Regions from separate parts of the Thermoanaerobacterium sp. PSU-2 genome, predicted to be linked through region 3. Evidence: a T-box and tRNA genes for the amino acid it is inferred to sense, from the RefSeq annotation. Region 3 holds a T-box; the other regions hold tRNA genes.
The links. A T-box is a leader RNA that pairs with one kind of tRNA and senses whether it is charged. The one in region 3 lies ahead of ileS (isoleucine--tRNA ligase), so its partner is inferred to be a tRNA-Ile.
Positions count from the first base shown of each region.

Region 1 (7,562 bases), on a different contig from region 3:
CATCGATGACAAACGAAATATCCATATATGCTGGGTTGAGGAAAACATAATAAAAGAGCTAAAATACAGAAAAAAAATCGACGGTGGATGGCCAAAAGGATCGTGGGATAAAAAAATCACTTTGTCATTTTCAGACGCGATTTTGTGGCCTTGCTTTAATATAATAGACACTACTATATGGTGTACATGGATTCAACAAAATGCTTTTTACAGTGCTGTATCATCAGATGGAGGCAATAGTTTCTGCAAGCCTTTTAAATTGGCTGAAAAACCTTCGTCGTATGAATTTGCAAAAAAAGCAGAAGAATCAGCAGAAAAATTCACGTTTTTAGATGATAACGGATTAGAGCTTCCTTTTAATAGAGTTAAAGATAGCATATCATATGATAAAGATAATTATTTTACATTTTATATAAAAGAAGTCCAAGAATACTTAAGCACACTATCTAAAAAAATAGAAAACCTCCAAAATGAGAAAGTACATTTAGAGAGAAACCTAAATCAAAAAAGCTATGAAATCGCACTTAAAAACAGAAATATCGAAGAACTTAAGGAAAATTTGAAAAAATATTATGAAGAAAGAATGAAGTTTACTTCAAAAATTGACAATCTTAATTCTGTCTACAACAATGTCCTTTTGGAAAATGAGAAATTAAAAAAGCAGATAAAAGATCTGCAAAATAAAATAATCATATTAAACTCAAAGCTTAATGAAAAAGTAGAAAATGGGACAATAGACAAGATAAAATCAATTATTTTTGGAAAGCCTAACGAACACCTATGACAGTATATCCGCTATATGTCTTTTCTACCTCATATATCCCTTTATAAGGGATATTTATTCTTTGTACTATTAATTTTACAATATTTACGTATTCCAGGCCAAATTTTAATGAATGGCTGCAGCTATTCATTATAGAGCGTGGCGTTGGTATAAATTCTACAGGTATATTGTTCTGCCTTAATACCTTGTCACACAGCACTGCATGTTGATAAGAATAAAAGACTAATATCCCATATCTCATCTTTGCACCCCCTACTCACATTATATTCAGAGGTGCAACTATTGATAAGATTTCCTACGTGTCCATTAATTACTTAAAGGTTTTTTTCTTTTTTTGTCGAATAATTTAATTAAGGGGTGTGATATTAGTGAAAAAAAATCTAAAGTACTATGCAGCATTTGCAGTAATTTCATTGTCAATGATTGGCTCTTTTAATATTGCAGAAGCTTCGTATTCTTACGGAACATATACAAACAACAACGTTGTCTACAACGGAGCATCAACTTTAAAGACCACCACATCAAATAACTCCGTATTCAATACAGCCACAGTAAAAATAAATTATGTACAGGCAAATAACACAAATGCTTGGTACAATAACAATTATTGGTGGATAACAATGAATAATAGCACTGCAAATGTAAGCCAGACAACAATTAATACAAAAGGAACTATTGCATCTACGACTGCATCAGCCGGCAATTCATCTTCCAATGCTGTTGAAAGTGCTAAGAATAGCGGCACACAACAAAATTATCAAGGGTTATCAGCACAAGAAAAACAGTTGGTGGATCTCATAAATAGCGAAAGAACATCGAGAGGCTTGAGTCCGCTTACCATCGATGAGAACCTGTCAAAAGTGGCCAGGATAAAAGCTGAGGATATGAGGGACAACAACTATTTTTCTCACACGTCACCTACTTATGGCTCGCCATTTGATATGATGAAACAATTTGGCATAAGTTACAATGCCGCTGCAGAAAACATAGCACTAAACAGCGATGTTGTAAGTGCTCATTATGCATTGATGAATTCCAGCGGTCATAGGGAAAATATCTTAAACCCTTATTTCAATAAGGTTGGCGTTGGCGTTGTCACAAACAGCACTGGAAACGGCGTAATTGTGGTAGAAATGTTTATAAATCAATAACATAGTTAAAAAAACACCGGCTACACCGGTGTTTTTAATGTCCTTTACCTGCTTAAAAGGAATGATTTATATGCTTTATATCCCATGTACAAGTCAAGTTTTGATGACAATTCATAAGGTGAATGCATGCTTAAAAGTGCAATACCGCAGTCAATAACCTCCATACCATAGTTTGCTGCAAAAAGTGCGACTGTTCCTCCACCGCCAATGTCAACTTTTCCAAGCTCTCCTGTCTGCCATACTACATCATTTTCATTAAATATCTTTCTCACTTTTGCCACAAACTCAGCATTTGCGTCATTTGAACCACTTTTTCCGCGTGAACCCGTGTACTTCGTCAGGCACACACCATGTCCTATATATGAACTGTTAAGTTTTTCGCTTACGTCAGGGTATAAAGGATCAAAACCAGCATTTACATCCGCAGACAACAATTCTGCATTTCTCATGGCTGCTCTAAGCTTTATATCAGTGCTGCCTTCTTGTTTTTCCAAGATTTCCGCTATAGCATTTTCAAAAAATCTGGACTGTAATCCTGTATTTCCCATGCTTCCTATCTCTTCTTTGTCAGCAAATATAGCTACTGCAGTCTTTTCAGGATTGTCAACATCTAAAATAGCTCTAAGCACATCATAAGCGCATATCCTATCGTCTTGTCCATAAGCTCCTATCATGCTTCTATCAAAGCCTATATCCCTTGGTTTGTGTGCTGGCACCAATTCCAACTCAGCACTTATAAAATCTTCTTCCACTATCCCATATTTCTCATTTAAAATCTTCAACAAATTTGGCTTTACAGAAACGTCTTCAGACAAAGGCATATTCCCTATAACCGGATTTAGTGCTTCTCCAGTTACCACATCAGCAGCTTTTTTCTCCATCTGATCTTTTCCAAGGTGCGGCAGTAAATCAGTTATGTATAGCACAGGGTCTTTTTCATCTTCTCCGACTTTAAAAACGACTTTTTCGCCGTTTTCTTTTATGACGACTCCGTGCAGTGCCAATGGTATCGTAACCCACTGGTACTTCTTAATCCCCCCATAATAATGTGTCTTAAACAATGCAAGACCACTATCTTCATACAGCGGATTTGGTTTTAAATCAATCCTTGGTGAATCTATATGAGCGGCTGCAGCTTTAAATCCATTGCGGACAGAATCCTTTCCGATAACAGCTAAAATTACCGATTTGCCTTTATTGTTATAGTACACCTTTGTGCCTGGCTTTAAGTTTGTAGCTGTTTCCAAATTTATAAAACCATTTTCTTCAGCAACCTTTATTATCCTGTCTGCAACTTCTCTCTCCGTTTTACACTCTCCTATGAATGCTTTGTAATCTTCTGCGTACTCAAATATCTTTTCCTTTTCCTCGTCATTTACTTTAAGCCATCCATTTTTGCTTTTGTATCCAAATCTCTTTTCAATGTCTTTTAACTCGCCACTCTCCATTTCATACGCCTCCTAAACATTTTGGATTACATATTAACTATAAAATATTTTTGGAATAAAAGCAAATTTTATGTATGCATATTGTACATGTTATTATTTTTTAATAGATATATGGCAGCTTGAGTCCTATCTTTTACATCTAATTTTCTAAATATATTGTACACGTGATTTTTGACTGTCTTTTCGCTTAAGAAAAGCTTATCCGCTATCTCTTTATTGCTATACCCTTCAGCGATTAAATTTAAAATCTCAAACTCTCTGTCAGTAAGATCTTTTTTGCATTCATTTTTCTCTAAGCTTTCAATTTCCCTGATAAGTGAAGGGTGTATATAAACGCCTCCATTTGATATGATTCTTATAGCCTTTATAAGTTCATCTGAATCTGCATCTTTTAATATGTAACCTTCCACACCAATCTTCAATGCTTCCATAAGGTACTCTTTGTCATTGTAGATAGTCAAAAACATTATTTTATTTTTAGGATCATTGCTTTTAATCATCTTTGCAGCCTTAATGCCATTTACATTTGGCATGTTTATATCCATCAAAATTATATCTGGAGAATTATTTTTAGCCAAATTATAAGCTTCTTCTCCATCTGAGGCTTGATACACCACTTTCATATCTTCTTCTAATTCAATTATCTGCTTTAACCCTTGACGCAAAAGCACATGGTCGTCAGCAATCATAATGTTAATCATTGCACTTATCACCACCTAGCGGAATAGAAATGTAAATTTGTGTCCCCTCATTAGGTGAACTGTTTATTTCAAATTTCCCGTTTAATATCTGAACTCTCTCCCGCATCCCCAACAGCCCAAATTTATTGTCTTGAGATGTCTTTTCAAAGCCTACACCGTCATCTTTTATAATTATGCTTATAAAGCGATCGCCAAACTCTAATCGTATCACAGCATTCCTCGCCTTCGAATGCTTCCGAATGTTTGTCAAGGCTTCCTGAATGACTCTGAAACAGGTTATTTCTATCTCAGGCTTTAATCTTTTATGTTCAGATAAAGTAATAAAATCCACATTTATTCCAGTATCATTTTTAAAGTCATTTATGTACTTTGATACGGCAGGTATTAAGCCTAAATCATCAAGAACAGACGGCCTTAAATCGTATATGATCTTCCTCACTTCTTTTAAAGATAAGTGTGCTATGTCTTTAAGGTTTTTAAGCTCATCTTTTGCTTTTTCTGTATCTTTGCTAATGAGTTTCTCGCACAGCTCCGCTTTTAATATTACATTTGCCATAGACTGCGCAGGACCATCGTGAATCTCTCGGGCGATCCTCTTCCTCTCATCTTCCTGAGCTTCTATTATTCGTATGTTTAGAAGCTGCCTGTCTTTAAGTTCTTCGTACTGATTGTGAAGCTTTGTCAAATCTCCTGTCAAGTAATCAAGGGCAACACCTATCTGTGTAGAAAGTTTTTCTGCTTTCTCTACAATCGCCCTATATTCAATGAGCTTTCTTTCCAGCTCATTTCTCCTTGTTATAAGGTCTTTTTCTTCCTGCCTTTTTAAAATAAGCGCTACCTGAATCTCTTTCGCTTCTTCGTAAGCTTCCTTTATGGCATCCTCACTTATGTTGCCAAAGCGCTGGCTTACATAAGCCAGTTTTAGCTTAGAGCTTTTCTCTTTTCTTTCAAGTTGTTCTACCTCTTTTATAACCGATCTAACCTTGACTTTCAGCTCGTTTATCTGTTCTTCTAAAAGATGATACTCATTCCTTGTCCTCTCTAATATTTCTGAAATCTGCTCTTTGCTGCTGCCTATAACTTCTATCGTCTTTTCTACTATGTTGTCAAGTTTTTTATCATATTCAAACTTGGAAGCCATTTTTACACCTCAAAGACAAATTTTATTTATCTAATTCGACAAAAATTTGCTAATTCCTCTATTTTTTTTAATTTTAGACATAAAAAAAAAGACCCGCTAGGGTTTACAAATGGGCTTAGATGGACTTGAACCATCGACCTCACGCTTATCAGGCGTGCGCTCTTACCGCCTGAGCTACAAGCCCATGGTGGAGATGAGGAGATTCGAACTCCTGACCCCCTGCTTGCAAGGCAGGTGCTCTCCCAACTGAGCTACACCCCCGTCAAACAATTATTATTATACCATAATTTCTAATGTTGTCAATTGCTTTCTACATTAATTTTTGAATTTCCATTTGGAACAGGAACAGTGTATTTGTTGCCGTTGACGTCTACAAAGCTTTGAGGTACATCACCTACAATTATGCTGTCGGCAATAGGCATGTGTGTGGATACCTGTATTTGCTTTGATGCAAGCGGCGCAATTATTTGAATGTTCGTCTTTATGTAGAGGTATATTATGTGCCTCGTCTGATTTATCCCTGCTGGTTCAAAGCTTGATTCAAAGTCTACATTCACCGAGCCGATTGGCAGGAGTCCTACTTTTATCTTTGGGCCTGTATTTGCAAATACATCCTTTGATATTAGGCTGCCAAGAGGTAATTTCACGTACACCGATCCTATGCTGTTTAAATTATCCTGAACAGCTTGAGTAATCTTTGCTGACAAAATATTCATCTCTATCGTATTAGCTTGCAGCATCGATACTTTTCCGCTGTTGTCAGTTCTTACATTTATAAGGTCGCTGTATTGAATGCCTTTTAGAACTTTTTCATTGATGGATTTATTGATAGATTTTACAGCTACTTCCTGAGCTACTGTCTCACTGGCCTTAATAAGCGCAGGTGTCAACCTGTACGTTACAAACATATACAGCAATGATAATATAAATAATGATGCCAAAATGTAAACAAAATTTTTGTTTATCCCACGTATTTTTATCCTCCTTCTTCCCCACTTTTTTCTCCTCATATAGAAAAACACCTCCTCTACATTTTATGATAGAGGAGGTGTTTTGGTTACTCATTTTTCTTTTAATTCTACGATTGTGACGCCGTCTTCTCCTTCGCCATACCTTCCCAGCCTAAACGACTTTACATGCTTGTTCATTTTGAGAAGCCTTGTGATTCCGCTTCTTAAAGTGCCAGTCCCTTTTCCGTGTATGACAGTAACCTGTTTTAGACCTGCAAGGTATGCATCATCAAGGTATTTGTCGACTTCTATCGAAGCTTCCTCCAATGTCTTTCCTCTCAAGTCAATTGATGTAGAAATATTAGAAGATTTCTCATTAATGTATTTGGCAAAACCTTTCTCCATCTCTTTCTCTTGGCTTGATTCAGCTTCTCTAAGATTGCTAATGTGAACATTCATCTTTAGTATCCCTGCCTGTATCTTTACATTTCCATCTTTATCAGGTTCAGACAAGGCTGTCCCGGTTTGATCAAGAGGAACTATGTAAAAAGTCTGTCCTGGCATGACATTTCTTGGGATCTTTTTGTACTCAGGGATTTCTGATTTCTTGAGATTTTCTTCCATCTCACTTATATTCTCTTTAAGCTTAAGCCGAGCTTCCTCAATAAGCTTATTTTTTCTATCAGACTTTTCCGCCTCTTTAAGCTTAGCAATAATTTCATCAGCAGTTGCTTTTGTATTTTCTAATATCTTTTTCGCCTTTTCTCTGGCTTTTTCTATTATTTTTTCTCTTTCTCGCTCGGTATCTTTTATTTTTTTCTCATACTCTTGTCTTAAACTTTCTACCTGATTTTTTAATGCCTCAATTTCTCTCTTAGCGTTTTCTGCTTCTATCCTTTTATTTTCAAGGTCTTTTAATATGTCCTCGAATTTTAATTCTTCACTTGTTATATAATTTTTTGCATTGTCTATGATGTCATCATTTAATCCTAATCGCTTGCTTATCTCAAATGCATTGCTTTTCCCAGGTATTCCTATTGTGAGGCGATAAGTGGGCTTTAACGTCTCTACATCAAATTCCACAGAGGCATTCTCCACACCCTCATTTTGCAGTGCGTACTGCTTAAGCTCACTGTAATGTGTCGTGGCAATTGTGCGACAATTCATCCTGTGAAGAAAGTCAAGTATGCTCATGGCAAGAGCAGCACCTTCTGTCGGATCGGTGCCAGCTCCTAATTCATCCAGCAAAACCAAGCTATCGCTGGTGACATTATTTAGTATTTTTACTATATTGGTCATGTGAGCTGAAAATGTGCTTAAGCTTTGCTCTATGCTTTGTTCATCTCCAATGTCCACAAATATATTGTCAAAGAAAGCAACATCAGAA
Region 1 is NZ_MSQD01000003.1:156,511-164,072, forward strand. It holds gene BVF91_RS03905 (hypothetical protein) at 1-784, shown strand, start outside; gene BVF91_RS03910 (putative Se/S carrier protein) at 768-1,025, opposite strand; gene BVF91_RS03915 (CAP domain-containing protein) at 1,153-1,935, shown strand; gene BVF91_RS03920 (aminopeptidase) at 1,980-3,383, opposite strand; gene BVF91_RS03925 (response regulator) at 3,452-4,084, opposite strand; gene BVF91_RS03930 (sensor histidine kinase) at 4,077-5,225, opposite strand; tRNA gene BVF91_RS03935 (tRNA-Ile) at 5,336-5,409, opposite strand; tRNA gene BVF91_RS03940 (tRNA-Ala) at 5,411-5,486, opposite strand; gene yunB (sporulation protein YunB) at 5,525-6,235, opposite strand; gene BVF91_RS03950 (endonuclease MutS2) at 6,287-7,562, opposite strand, start outside.
Region 1: it encodes a tRNA-Ile, which carries the amino acid that the T-box ahead of ileS (isoleucine--tRNA ligase) is inferred to sense. The anticodon was not compared.

Region 2 (7,562 bases), on a different contig from region 3:
ACTGTTGTCATTTCATACGACGCAGATGAAGCAGGCATTGAGGCCACAATGAGGGGTCTTAGCCTTTTAGACGAACTGGACTTGAATGTAAATATATTGACAGTGCCTAATGGCAAGGACCCTGATGAATATGTGAGAAAAGAAGGTTTTGACGCATTTAAAAAGCTTCTTGAAAAGACAGATACATTGATAGAGTATAAGATAAAGAAGTACAAACAAGATTTGGATTTAGGAAAGCCATCAGACAGGATAAAGTACATCAAAAAGGTGTGCAAGGATCTTGCCACAGTTAAAGACGAAGTAAAGAGAGATGTGTATATCTCCATCGTATCAAAAGACGCTGAAATACCTGAAAACACTATTAGAGCAGAAATAGACCAGTTTGTCAAGGGTTTTTTGCAAAATAATAAAAAAATTAGGTATACAGTTGGCAATAATAGGCATAATATTAAATACAGTGAAGCAAAAAAGATACCGTCTCTTAAGTACTTGATTGCACTGCTTTTAATTGACAACAAGCTTTATAGCAGGGTAAAAGGGAAGCTTTCTGTAGATGACATCGAAGACGAACATTTAAAGGCAGTGATGTCGTATATTTTTGAAAGGCTTGAAGATGGTGGACATGTGGATGCAAAAGACCTAAGCTTTATGCTGGACAATGCTGATTTAAAAGACGAATTTAACGATATATTCAACGTTCTGTATAGCGAGAAAGTGGCAAGCGAGAAGATAGTGGATGACTGTGTAAAAGAGATAATAAAAGATGACATACGAAAAAAAATTGCAAGCATTAAACGTGAAATTGACGATTCATATAATGCTGGTGACGTCGAAAAGGAAAGAGAACTTTTGATACAATTACAGAAATATGAAAAGGAGATGCTGAGTTTAAAAAATGGCTGAGAAAAAGGTTGCCCAAAAGGAGGGGACACCCGTGAATAAAGAAAAAGTAAAAAATTCCATAAAAGAGCTAATCGATAAAGGCAAAAAAAATGGCATGCTGACGTACAATGAAATAATGAATTCCCTTGAAGATATTGATATGGATGCAGATCAGATAGAGAAAGTATATGATACATTCGAAAAGTTGGGTATAGAAATCGTGGGGGAAGAACCGCAGCAGGATGAATTAATTCCAGAGGAAGATCTGGATTTGGATCTGTCTATTCCTGAAGGGATAAATATTGACGATCCAGTAAGAATGTACTTAAAAGAAATAGGAAAAATACCTCTTTTATCTCCTGATGAAGAAATAGAGTTGGCAAAGAGGATAGAAAAAGGCGATGAGGAAGCTAAAAAAAGGCTTACGGAAGCAAATTTGAGGCTTGTTGTAAGCATTGCTAAAAGATATGTAGGCAGAGGTATGTTATTTCTCGATTTGATTCAAGAAGGAAATTTAGGCCTTTTAAAAGCTGTAGAAAAGTTTAACTACAGAAAGGGATTTAAGTTTAGCACATACGCTACATGGTGGATAAGACAGGCAATCACAAGGGCTATAGCCGATCAGGCCAGGACAATACGCATTCCTGTCCATATGGTAGAGACTATTAATAAGCTTATAAGGGTTTCAAGGCAACTTTTGCAAGAATTGGGACGTGACCCTCTACCGGAGGAGATCGCTAAAGAGATGGACATGTCAGTTGACAAGGTCAGAGAGATAATGAAGATTGCTCAGGAACCAGTATCGTTAGAGACTCCTATAGGAGAAGAAGAAGACAGCCATCTTGGCGATTTTATACCAGATGAAGATGCTCCAGCGCCTGCTGAAGCAGCAGCATTTACGATGCTTAAAGAGCAGCTTATAGACGTATTGGATACTTTGACGCCGAGGGAAGAAAAGGTGTTGAGGTTAAGGTTTGGATTGGATGACGGCAGGGCAAGGACATTGGAGGAAGTAGGCAAAGAATTCAATGTCACAAGAGAGAGAATAAGACAGATAGAGGCAAAGGCATTGAGAAAATTGAGACATCCAAGCCGCAGCAAGAAATTAAAAGATTTTTTGGATTGACACTGCTTGACACCGGTTAAAAATGTAGTATAATAATAAATGTATTCCTCAGTAGCTCAATGGTGGAGCAACCGGCTGTTAACCGGTAGGCTGTAGGTTCGAGCCCTACCTGAGGAGCCATATTTAGGGCCTTTAGCTCAGCTGGTAGAGCGGTCGGCTCATAACCGATTGGTCCGGGGTTCGAGTCCCTGAAGGCCCACCATATAATTGATGAAAGGATAGGCATTTGATTTTACAAATGCTTTTTATTTTATAGTATGAAGCTGTCACAGAGATTAAATTCTATCGTCAAAATGATAAAACTTCATTCTAAAGTTGCTGATATAGGTACAGATCATGGATATATACCAGTTTACCTTTACTTAAATGGCATTTCAGACTACATAATCGCATCAGATGTGAAATCTGCTTCCCTCAATAAAGCAATTGATGTTATTAAAAAGCACAATCTGTCAGAAAATATAATTGTACGGCTTGGCGATGGATTAAGCGTTTTAAGGCCAAATGAAGTTGATACTGCTGTAATAGCCGGCATGGGTGGCATTTTGATTTCAGATATTTTAGAAAAAGACAAAAGCATTGCTTCAACTGTAGAGAGATTTATCTTGCAGCCTATGACGGCATCTGACCATCTTCGCAGGTACATCTATGAGAATGGGTATTTGATTGTTGACGAAGATTTAGTTTTTGAGAAAGGAAAGTTCTTTGAGATAATTGCTGTAGAACATGGCAAGGGAAATGTCCACGACGAAATTTTTTATGAAATCGGCGAAAAGCTCTTTCAAAAACGTCACCCATTGCTTAAAGATTATATATCATATAAGATAGGAAAGCTAAAAAAGATTTTTGATGAAGTATCGAAAAGCAATGAAAGTGATTTACTGAAAGAGGATATTTTAAATAAAATAAAAAAATATGAGGTGTTATTGTATGAGTCTGAAATGCCAGACAATAGCTGGAATGATTGACAAACTTGCACCGCACAAATGTGCTGAAGATTGGGATAATGTTGGACTTCTTGTGGGAAATCCCAGAAAAGATGTGTCGTCTGTCATGGTGGCTTTAGATGCTACAAGAGAAGTTGTATTAGAAGCCATATCCAAAAAAGTCGACATGATTGTAACGCATCACCCTATAATATTTAAGCCACTTAAGAATTTGCGTGCTGATAATCCGTTAGGCGAAGTTTTGACGATGCTTATAAGAGAAGACATACCTGTGTATTCAGCGCATACCAACTTTGATGCTGCAAAAGGTGGAATGAACGATATTCTCTGCAACATACTAGGAATATACGACGAGGAGATTTTGCAAGTTACATATAAGGAAGGCTATAAGAAAATTGTAGTATATGTTCCGGTTGGATATGAGGAGATAGTAAAGACAGCCATGTGCAATGCAGGTGCAGGCTACATAGGAAATTACAGCGATTGTACGTTTCAAACGATGGGCATAGGAAGCTTTAAACCGTTAGAGGGAACGAACCCTTTTATAGGTGAGATAGGGAAAGTGGAAAATACTCAGGAGGTTAGAATAGAGACTATAGCGCCAGATAAATTGGTAAACAGGGTTATAAGCGCTATGTTAAAAGTTCATCCATACGAAGAGGTAGCTTATGATATATACCCAGTTGATACATTGTACGACGAATATGGAATCGGGAGAGTTGGCTTCATAAAAGACACTACATTAGGCAACCTTGCAAATGATGTAAAAGCAAAACTTGGCTTAAAAAACATACGCGTCGTAGGTGATTTAAACAAGACAGTTAAAAAAGTGGCTGTGTGCGGTGGCAGTGGAGGAAGTCTTGTGTCCATTTCAGCTTTTAAAGGTGCCGATGTTTTGATAACAGGCGATGTTGGTTATCATGATGCAGTAGATGCAAGACATCTTGGACTGGCTGTAATAGATGCGGGTCATTTTGGCACAGAAAAGATTTCTGTAAATTTCATCGCTGAATACATAAGAGATGAAGCGCAAAAAATGGATGTAGACTTAAATGTCATCACCAGCGAGGTACAAGCTGATCCATTTATATTCATGTAATAATTGCCATTTGACAAACTTATTTAATAGTGGTATCATTCTATATCTGGAGAGTAATACTTACGAGTAAGCCAGATGGTCGCGTACATTATGTACGAGGAAAGTCCGAGCTCCACAGGGCAAGGTGCCGGGTAATACCCGGTGGAGGTGACTCCAAGGAAAGTGCAACAGAGATATACCGCCTATCACTAATTCGTCAATAATAATGCTTTTATTAATAGCGGATTGGTGGTGGGTAAGGGTGGAAAGGCGAGGTAAGAGCTCACCAGCATCCAGGCGACTGGAATGCTCTGTAAACCCCACCTGGAGCAAGGTAGAATAGGAGGGAAATACAAGTGGCCCGCTTGACCCTCGGGTAAAACCGCTGGAGGTATCAGGCAACTGATATCGTAGATAGATGACCATCTAAAACAGAACTCGGCTTATAGACTTGCTCGTATTAAAAGGTAAAAACTCAATGTCATGTGGCATTGAGTTTTTTTAAATAATTTTTTTATGAGAGAGGTTGTAATTTTAAATGGCTTATGAGAATCGAAACGTAAAAGTTGTAGTGGGGATGTCTGGAGGAGTAGATTCCTCTGTGTCTGCACTGCTTCTTAAAGAACAGGGATACGATGTGATAGGCATATTTATGAAAAATTGGGATGAAGAAGACGACTCGGGGTACTGTACGGCAGCAGAGGATTATGAAGATGTTGTGAGGGTTTGCGATAAAATAGGTATTCCTTACTATTCGATAAACTTTACAAAAGAATATTGGGACAGAGTTTTTCAGTATTTCTTAAATGAATACAAAAGCGGTAGAACACCTAATCCAGACGTAATGTGCAACAAAGAGATAAAGTTTAAGGCTTTTTTGGAGTTTTCGATGAAAATTGGAGCAGATTATATTGCAACAGGCCACTATGCAAGGATAGAGCATACAGATGGGCACTATAGGATGCTAAAAGGTGTAGACAAAAACAAAGATCAGACGTATTTTTTATGTGAGCTTGGGCAGAAGCAGTTGTCAAAGACGATGTTTCCAATAGGACACCTTGATAAATCGGAAGTGCGGGAGATAGCACGAAAGGCAGGTCTGAAGACGGCTGATAAAAAAGACAGTACAGGTATTTGCTTTATCGGAGAGAGGAAGTTTAAAGAATTTTTAAACCAGTTTTTGCCTGCGAAGCCGGGAGAAATAAGGGATCTGTCGGGGCGTGTATTGGGACGTCATGATGGGCTTATGTTTTACACATTAGGACAGAGAAGAGGCATCGGCATAGGTGGTGTAGGCACAGGAGAGCCTTGGTTTGTGGTTGACAAGGATGTTGAAAACAATATACTTTATGTTGCACAAGGCGAGAAAAATCCTGCATTGTATTCGTACGGCTTGTTTACGAAGGATGTAAATTGGATAGACGGAGACATAAGCTTTAATGAACTTAGGTGCAAAGCAAAATTCAGGTACAGGCAACCTGACCAAGATGTGATGGTCTTTAATAAAGATGATGGCTATTTAGTTGTGTTTGATAAACCGCAAAGAGCTGTTACACCAGGTCAATTTGTCGTCTTTTACGATGGTGAATACTGTCTTGGAGGCGGTGTGATAGAAACCGTATATAAAGATAAAAAAGCCTTGATATAGAAAGCGATTGAAGGTTTACATCATTTTTGATATTATATAATTGTAAAATATTAAAAGGAGATGGATAATTTGAGTATTCACATAGGTGCAAAAGATGGAGAAGTTGCAAGTACAGTATTATTGCCTGGAGATCCACTGAGGGCTAAGTACATTGCAGACAATTTTTTAAGTGATGTAATTTGTTACAATGAAGTCCGCGGAATGTACGGATTTACTGGCAATTACAAAGGCAAAAGAGTATCTGTTCAGGGAACAGGGATGGGTATACCATCTATATCCATATATGTAAACGAGCTTATCCAAAGCTACAACGTAAAAAATCTCATAAGGATAGGTACATGCGGCTCTATGCAAGAAGATATAAACATAAGAGACGTAATATTGGCAATGGCGTCATCGACAGATTCTGCCATAAATAAGATCAGGTTTAATGGCATGGACTATGCTCCTACAGCCAGCTTTAAGCTTTTGAAAAAAGCTTATGATGCGGCTTTGGAGAAAGGCATCAATGTAAAAGTAGGCAATATACTTTCATCAGATACATTTTACAACGATGATAAAGATAGCTGGAAATTATGGGCCAAGTTTGGCGTTTTAGCAGTTGAGATGGAAACGGCAGGCCTTTATACTTTAGCTGCTAAGTATGGAGTAGATGCTCTTACCATATTGACAGTAAGCGATAGTTTAGTTACAGGTCATGCTACATCTGCAGAAGAAAGGCAGAAGACATTTAACGATATGATAGAAATTGCGCTAAATATCGCTGAATAATATGTGGGAGTGATGAGAATGAAACCACTAAAGTTTAAACCCATATTTATGGAAAGGATATGGGGCGGAGATGCCTTGAAGACAAAGTACGGCTTTAATGTACCTTACGGTAAAAAGATAGGTGAGCTTTGGTGCATTTCTGACAATACAACTGCTGTAAGTGAAGTAGATGGTGGTATTTACGATGGAGTTAAATTAAGCGAACTTGTAAATAAGCATGGAGACGAGCTTTATGGAGAAGGCAAATCGTACGATAGATTTCCATTGCTTATAAAGATAATAGATGCCAATGATAAATTGTCTGTTCAAGTGCATCCAGATGATGATTACGCTTATCATTATGAAAATGGCGATATAGGCAAGACAGAAATGTGGTATATAATCGATGCAAAGCCTGGTGCCAAACTTATCTGTGGTTTAAAAGAAGGCACGACGAAGGAACAATTTAAGTCATTGCTTGAAAAGGAAAGACTTGAAGAATGTCTCAATGAGATAGAGGTAAAGCCAGGAGATGTAGTGTACATACCTTCAGGGATGGTACACGCCATCGGAGAAGGCATACTAATCTGCGAAATACAGCAGAATTCGGATTTAACTTACAGAGTTTATGATTACAATAGAGTAGATGACAATGGAAACAAAAGAGAGCTTCACATTGATAAAGCTTTAGACGTGATTGATTTTAATTTAAAAAGCGATAAAATAGTTCCTAAATATAAAAAGGTAGATGGGGGAAGCATCGCCAATGTCGTTCAGTCAAAATACTTTAAAACGGATGTAATCTATGTTGAGTCAACGGTCAATATAGAGACTAACGGCATTTTTAATACGTTGGTGATGGTAGAAGGCGAAGGAAAGATAATTTACGAAGATGGAGAAGCCGATTTGAAAAGCGGTGAATCGCTTTTGATACCTGCGTCAATTGGCAAATACACCATTACTGGCAATTGCAAACTTATAAGGTCTTACGTGTAGAAAGTGATGTTGACATAGAGGTAAAAATATAATATACTAAACATGTGAGGCGAGTGGGGTTATAGCCCAGCTGGTTAGAGCGCTACGTTGACATCGTAGAGGTCACAGGTTCGAGCCCTGTTAACCCCACCATTT
Region 2 is NZ_MSQD01000001.1:17,060-24,621, reverse strand. It holds gene dnaG (DNA primase) at 1-903, shown strand, start outside; gene rpoD (RNA polymerase sigma factor RpoD) at 935-2,008, shown strand; tRNA gene BVF91_RS00185 (tRNA-Asn) at 2,054-2,128, shown strand; tRNA gene BVF91_RS00180 (tRNA-Ile) at 2,135-2,210, shown strand; gene BVF91_RS00175 (tRNA (adenine(22)-N(1))-methyltransferase) at 2,266-2,976, shown strand; gene BVF91_RS00170 (Nif3-like dinuclear metal center hexameric protein) at 2,939-4,054, shown strand; RNA gene rnpB (RNase P RNA component class A) at 4,118-4,495, shown strand; gene mnmA (tRNA 2-thiouridine(34) synthase MnmA) at 4,572-5,681, shown strand; gene deoD (purine-nucleoside phosphorylase) at 5,751-6,452, shown strand; gene manA (mannose-6-phosphate isomerase, class I) at 6,471-7,427, shown strand; tRNA gene BVF91_RS00145 (tRNA-Val) at 7,483-7,559, shown strand.
Region 2: it encodes a tRNA-Ile, which carries the amino acid that the T-box ahead of ileS (isoleucine--tRNA ligase) is inferred to sense. The anticodon was not compared.

Region 3 (7,562 bases):
GGTTATATGCCTGACTTGTTATATAATATGCATAAAGATGTCGATGTTTACAAATTTTCTAAAATAAGCAAATGAATTATAGAGGTGAGGTTATGAAGAATTTGAAAGCTATAATCGTAGGACCGGGCAATATATTCAAAAAGGCATATTTGCCATTCATATTTAACTTAGATATGCTCGAAATAGTTGGCATTGTGGGTAGAGATGAAAAAAAGCTTTTAAAGTATAAGGAGAATTATAAAGTTAGCACATATACTTCGATAGATGAAGCAATTGCTTTAAAGCCTGATTGTGCTTTTGTACATACTTCTACTGATAGCCATTATGAGATTGTGAAAAAACTTCTTGTAAATAATATCCATGTTTATGTAGACAAACCCTTGACAGATGATTATAAAAAGACTGAAAAACTTTATAATATTGCACTTAACAATTCACTTGTTTTAACTGTTGGCTTTAATAGAAGATATGCACCATTTTATATTAAGGCATCAGAGCATTATGGAGATGGGAAACCTGAGTTGTACATAATGAAGAAAAATAGAAACGGCGGTGTTGGGGGTGATATCAAATTCACCCTTTATGATGACTTTATACATGTGGTTGATACACTGTGTCATCAAATTGGCGATGTTGAAAGCCTAAATATTTCGCATGTAAAAGCCATAAAGGAAAATAATAGCTTAAAATATATAGATATTGAAATTACTTCGTGTGATAAAGTTGCAATTGGTGTAATGTATAGAAATAGCGGCATAGATGAAGAAGTGCTGGAGTTGCATGGTTATGGAAAAAGTGTAATAGTTGAAAATCTCGAAAAATTGCAGACGTTTGATGGGGAAACCGCATCTATTTATAGCCATCATTCTTGGGACAGCGTATCATACATAAGAGGTTTTGAAAGTGCAGTAAATAATTTTTTATGTTCTATAAATTCTAAAGAAATAAATGACGATGAAATAAAGCTTTCTTTAAAGACGCATCAATTAGTTGAAGATATTGTGAAAGAGATAAAATAAAAAAGTTTATAAAATAAGTGCAAAAGAGTGAATTTAAAGGAGGAAAAATTGATTTTTTATAGAATATTATCTTAGGTGGTTTTATGAAGAGAATATTGAATATCATCATAGCAATTGTAGTCATACTTTACATAGGAAAAGTTGCAGTAAATACTATAAGTGGAAAAGATAAGACAATACCACTTAAACAAGGCAACTTATCTGAATCAATAGATACTTACGGTTACATAGTGGTTGATGCAATGGTCATAAATTCTCCGATTAATGGAGAAGTTAACATTTTAGTAAAAAATGGGACAAGAGTGCCAAAAGGCAAGGAAATAGCTGAAGTCGTATCGCCAAACTTTGATAAGTCGAAATTGAATGAGCTAAATTCTATAGATGAAAAGATTCAGAGCATTAAGGATGATAAAAGTTTGGGTATCTATGCTAAAGACATAGAAAACATAAACGCTCAGATAGATGAATTAAATAAAGAATATCAGCAGGCAAAAGACAAGAGCGTTTTAAGCAGTTTAAGCAAAAAAATAGATGATTTGACCAGCAAAAAAGAGCAGATAATCAAAAATGGTCCTTCGTCGATTAGAAATTTAGATGATCTTTATAGTCAAAAAAAACAATTAGAAAGCATTGTTTCTAATGGCTTGTACAAGGTATATTCGCCTGAAGCTGGAGTCGTAAGCGATTATTTTGATGGGTATGAAGATGTGTTTAATGTAAACAAATTGTTTAACATCACATTAAATGATATAAATGCAGTACAAAAAGAGCCAGCAGAGGTAAAAGGTGAAGTAAAGCAAGGTGAACCGATATTAAAATTAATGGACAATTACGATTGGTATGTATTGTCTGTATTGGACAAAAGTCAGAGCCAAAAATTAAAAGAAGGAAACAATGTAAAAGTAGAAATAGATAACAACGATAGTCAGTTTTTAGACGGACACATAATGAAAATATATTCGATATCCGACAATTTATTTGGTGCAGTGATAAAGATGAATGATGTTTATAATGATTTTTTTAAAAGAAGGAAAGTTAAAGTCGATATAACAGTAAATAACTATGAAGGTTTTATTGTGCCAAATACGGCTATCGTAAAAGTTGATGGAAAATATGGTGTTTATAAATTAAATAACGGCATTCCTGTCTTTGAAGAAGTCGACGTAAAAGTGCAAAATTCAGAAAGTGCCGTTGTAGAAAGTCCAGATGGAAATTTAAAAATGTATGACGAAATATTAGTATATGGTAAAGACTATTTAAAGAAGTAAGAGGGATTATTATGGATATACGTTATAATATTGATAAAGTAAAAGAAAATGTCAAGAAGCATGCATTAAAAGTTAATAGAAATCCTGACGATATATTAATTGTGGCAGTGACTAAAACCGTCGATGTCTCAAGAATAGAAGAAGCAATAAAATACGGTATTACGGATATTGGAGAAAATAAAGTACAAGAGTTAGTGGACAAATATCCGACATTGATGGATAAGGTTCAGTTCCACTTTATAGGTCATCTTCAGACAAATAAGGTAAAATACATAATAGATAAAGTGAAGATGATTCATTCGCTTGACAGTGTGCGCCTTGCAGAAGAAATAGATAAAAGAGCCAAAAAATGCAATAGGATTATGGACTGTTTGATTGAGGTAAATGTAGGTTCAGAAGAATCAAAGTATGGAATTGAACCGTCAAGCTTGTTGGAATTCATAAAGGAGCTTGAAGGCTTTGACAACTTGAAAATAAAAGGTCTGATGACGGTGGCGCCGTATGTAGATGCTGAAGATGTAAGGCCTTATTTTAGAAAAATGAAACAGTTATTTGATAATGTTAAATCTTTAAATCAAAAAAATTTAGACTTTAAGTATTTGTCTATGGGTATGACGAATGACTACACTGTTGCCATTGAAGAAGGTGCCAACATCATACGTATAGGTACAGGAATTTTTGGGAAAAGATTATATGATATGGAGGTAAAATAAATGGCTGTAAAAGTGATTGAAAAGCTTATGAATTTTTTTGGATTTGATGAGCAGGAAGAGGAAGGGAACGCTGAAAAAGTTGAAAATGAATTGCCCTTTAGCCAAAAGCCAAAAATAGTGAATATACATACACAATCGCAGATAAAAGTTATTATTTTGAAGCCAGATAGTTTTGAACAGGCGCAGACAATACTTGAAAACATAAAAAATAAAAAGCCTATAATTATTGATCTTCAAAATATGGAAAGAAATGATGCTCAGAGGCTTATAGACTTTTTAAGTGGTGCTGTTTTTGCGTTAAATGGAGAAATTAAGAAAATTGCTAATAGCATATTTTTAATTGTGCCGGACAATTTTGATATTGCTGGTGATATACAAGATGAAGTCGATTCAATGTTCAATTTAAAGTAATGAGGAGGGTATGATTTGACGACAAACTATGCTTTGATCTTGACATTAAACTACTTTTTTGAGATTGTAAATTGGCTTATTGTAATAAGGGTGGTATTATCTCTTTTGAGAATGGAGAATATGGGAAATCCTATATCGCGATTTGTCATCATCGTGACAGAGCCTATTTTAGATCCTTTTAGAAGGTTGCAATTTAAGTCATCTATTGGAAGAAATATGATGATAGATTTTTCGCCTATCCTTGCTATGTTGGCTATCCAATATGTGATAAGACCAATATTAATAAGCTTAATTTCATTAATATAAAAGGGTGAAGGAATGGAATACAGCATTGCAAGACTTAATGATATGATAAATTGGGTACAGAAAAATAGGCATGATAGATTTACAGATTTTCTAAGCATGAGAGATCAGAAGATACTGCTAAAGTTGATTGACAAATATGACGATATAGATTGTAGATTTGATGGTGGATTTAAAGAGGCTGAGAGAAAAATAGCCTGTATATATCCGTTGTATCTTACGATTTCCGATGGTGAACATTTTGATGTAATAAAGGGGATAAGGATAGATGGTGACTTAACAAAGTTGTCACATAGAGATGTATTAGGTTCACTGTTAGGTCTAGGTATAAAAAGAGAAAAAATTGGTGATATAATTAAAAGACAAGAAATCTGCGATGTAATAGTGCATAGTGACATAGCTGATTATGTTTTGATGAATTTGAAAAAGATAGGTCGAGAGAAGGTTATTGTTAGTTCAATTGACTTAGATGAGGTTATAGAGCCTGTAATAGAGTACGAGGACATTAAAACAACTGTTGCATCTGTAAGGCTTGATAGTATAATCGCGTCGGGATTTAAAATATCCAGGACAAAGGCTTCGGAATTGATAAAAGCTGGACTTACTGAAGTGAATTGGGAGACAAATATATCGCCTTCATTTGAAGTAAAAGAAGGTGACATCATGTCTTTAAGAGGTTATGGAAGGATCAAGCTCCAAGAAATTTTAGGTACATCGAGAAAAGGCAGGGTATATGTTCATATTTTAAAATACAAATAACAATAAGATGACAAGGAGTGGATTGGCATGTTAACACCTATGGACATACACAATAAGGAGTTTAAGCGTTCATTTAGAGGCTACAATGAAAATGAAGTTGATGAGTTTTTAGACAAAGTTATGGAAGACTATGAACTATTGTACAAAGAAAACTCCGATCTAAAGGACAGAGTAAATATATTAAATGATAAGTTGCAGAATTATACTGATATAGAAAAAACGCTAAATAATACGCTGGTGGTCGCTCAAAAGTCGGCTGAAGATTTAAAGTTAAATGCCAAGAAAGAAGCTGATTTAATAATACAGCAAGCACAGCAAGAAGCAGAAAAAATAATGCAGAAAGCCAATCAAGAAGTAGTAAGAATTAGAGCAGAGCTTGAAAATCAAAGGAAAAAATTGAATGTATTTAAGGCTAAATTCAAAACACTCCTTGAAGGAGAGCTTGAAGCTATATTGTCTATAGACGATAGAGAATTTTTTGATGATGAGAACGATGTGAGAAATGATGAGGAATAGACTTGCTGTAATCGGGATCTTAGTCCAAAATAGAGAGTTGGCGTCTGAAAAAGTTAATCACATTTTAAGCGAGTATGCCGATATCATAGTGGGCAGAATGGGCATTCCATATAAGGAAAGGAATGTGTCAATAATATCGTTGATTGTCGACGGTACGACGGATGACATCGGTGCTTTAACTGGCAAGCTTGGCAGCATTGAAGGTGTAAAAGTAAGGTCTGCCATTACAACGTAAGATGTTGACGTCTTTTTTTACATATTGTATAATTATTTAAAATGCGAAAAAAAGCGATGAAGAGGACAATTTATGCAAACAAAACTTTTAAGAGAGTTGGCGGTGGGTGAAAGCCAATAAGTTAGTTTGTCATATATCACCTCGAAGCTGCTGGCTGAAATTTAGTAAGCTAAGCCGGGAAAACCCCGTTATCTCATGAGTGATTAAGGCATTGAGCCTTAATAATTAGGGTGGTACCGCGACTTCTCGTCCCTTTGGATGAGAGGTTTTTATTTTTTCTGCATTACGCAATTTGAAATAGGAGGTATGTTTATGGATTACAACAAAACATTAAATCTGCCAAAGACTGATTTTCCAATGAAGGCGAATTTGCCGATGAGAGAGCCAGAAATATTAAAGAAATGGGAGAACATGGACATATACCACAAATCATTAGATAAAAACAAGGGCAAAGAAAAGTTCATTCTTCATGATGGTCCTCCATACGCAAATGGCAATATACACCTTGGCACTGCCATGAACAAAGTTTTGAAGGACATGGTGGTTAAATATAAGACCATGAGGGGATATGAATCACCATATGTGCCAGGTTGGGATACTCATGGCTTGCCAATAGAACAGCAGGCGATTAAGACATTAGGGATAAAGAGAAATGATGTAGGTCCAGTAGAATTTAGAAAGGTGTGCCGTGATTTTGCTTTTTCGCAAATTGAAAAGCAAAAAGCGCAATTTATTAGATTAGGTGTAAGAGGAGATTGGCAAAATCCATATTTGACGCTGAAACCAGAATACGAGGCAAAGCAGATAGAAGTATTTGGGGAGATGGCAAAGAAGGGATATATATATAAAGGACTTAAGCCTGTATATTGGTGTACAGATTGTGAGACTGCATTGGCAGAAGCAGAAATAGAGTATTCTGATGAAAAATCTGATTCGATCTACGTTAAATTCAGAGTTGTAGATGACCTTGGTAAATTTAAAGGCATTGTTGATGATTTAAGCAATTTGTACTTTGTAATATGGACTACAACGACTTGGACAATTCCTGCTAATCTTGCAATTTGCTTGAACCCAGATTTTGACTATGCTTTAGCAAAGTACGGAAATGAAATTTACATAATGGCAAAAGATATGCTTGACAGCATTGAAAAAGAGACAGGGCTTTCAAACCATGAAATAACTGCTACTTTTAAAGGTTCAGAACTGGAAGGAATGAAGGCTAAGCATCCTCTTTTTGACAGGACATCGCTTATAATATTAGGCGATCATGTAACGCAAGAGGCAGGTACAGGATGTGTGCACACAGCACCTGGACATGGTGAGGAGGACTTTGTAGTTGGTCAAAAATATGGACTTGATGTTTTGAATCCTGTTGATGATAAAGGTCGATTTACTGAAAAAGCAGGAAAATACAATGGACTATTTTACTCTGATGCAAATAAGGTCATAAAAGAGGATCTTGAGAAAGCCAATGCGCTATTGGCTTCAAAGACTTTCACGCACTCGTATCCTCATTGCTGGAGATGCAAAAATCCTGTTATATTCCGCGCCACAGAACAGTGGTTTGCATCTGTAGATGGCTTTAGAAATGAAGCGCTTGATGCGATAAAAGAAGTAAATTGGATTCCTGAGTGGGGCGAAGATAGGATTACAAACATGGTTAGAGATAGGCACGATTGGTGCATATCCAGGCAAAGGATATGGGGTGTTCCAATTCCTATTTTTTACTGCAAACATTGTGGGAAAGAATTGATAAACGATGATACGATAAATGCGGTAAAGAAGTTGTTTGCCGAAAAGGGTTCTGACGCTTGGTATGAACTATCGGCCGAAGAAATACTGCCACAAGGCACAAGGTGTGAATGTGGTTCTACAGAGTTTAGAAAAGAAACGGATATTATGGATGTATGGTTTGATTCTGGTTCTAGTCATGTAGCGGTTTTAGAGACAACTGAGGGACTTAGATGGCCAGCAGACTTGTACTTGGAAGGTTCTGACCAACACAGGGGATGGTTCCAGTCATCGCTTCTTACATCTGTCGCTACAAAAGGTATCGCTCCGTATAAAAATGTATTGACACATGGTTTTGTTGTAGATGGTGAAGGGCGAAAAATGTCTAAATCCCTTGGAAATGGAATCGATCCAGCCGATGTTGTAAAAGAGTATGGTGCTGACATATTGAGGTTGTGGGCTGTTTCTGCAGATTTCACTTCAGACATGAGGATATCAAAAGAAATTTTAAAGCAGATGACTGAGTCATACAGAAAAATCAGAAACACAGCAAAGTTTTTATTAAGCAACCTTTACGATTTTGATGCTGATAAAGATTTGTTGCCAT
Region 3 is NZ_MSQD01000006.1:20,063-27,624, reverse strand. It holds gene BVF91_RS06120 (Gfo/Idh/MocA family protein) at 93-1,019, shown strand; gene BVF91_RS06115 (biotin/lipoyl attachment domain-containing protein) at 1,103-2,287, shown strand; gene BVF91_RS06110 (YggS family pyridoxal phosphate-dependent enzyme) at 2,299-3,000, shown strand; gene BVF91_RS06105 (cell division protein SepF) at 3,001-3,411, shown strand; gene BVF91_RS06100 (YggT family protein) at 3,427-3,717, shown strand; gene BVF91_RS06095 (YlmH family RNA-binding protein) at 3,730-4,473, shown strand; gene BVF91_RS06090 (DivIVA domain-containing protein) at 4,501-4,989, shown strand; gene BVF91_RS06085 (TM1266 family iron-only hydrogenase system putative regulator) at 4,979-5,224, shown strand; T-box leader at 5,272-5,481, shown strand; gene ileS (isoleucine--tRNA ligase) at 5,537-7,562, shown strand, end outside.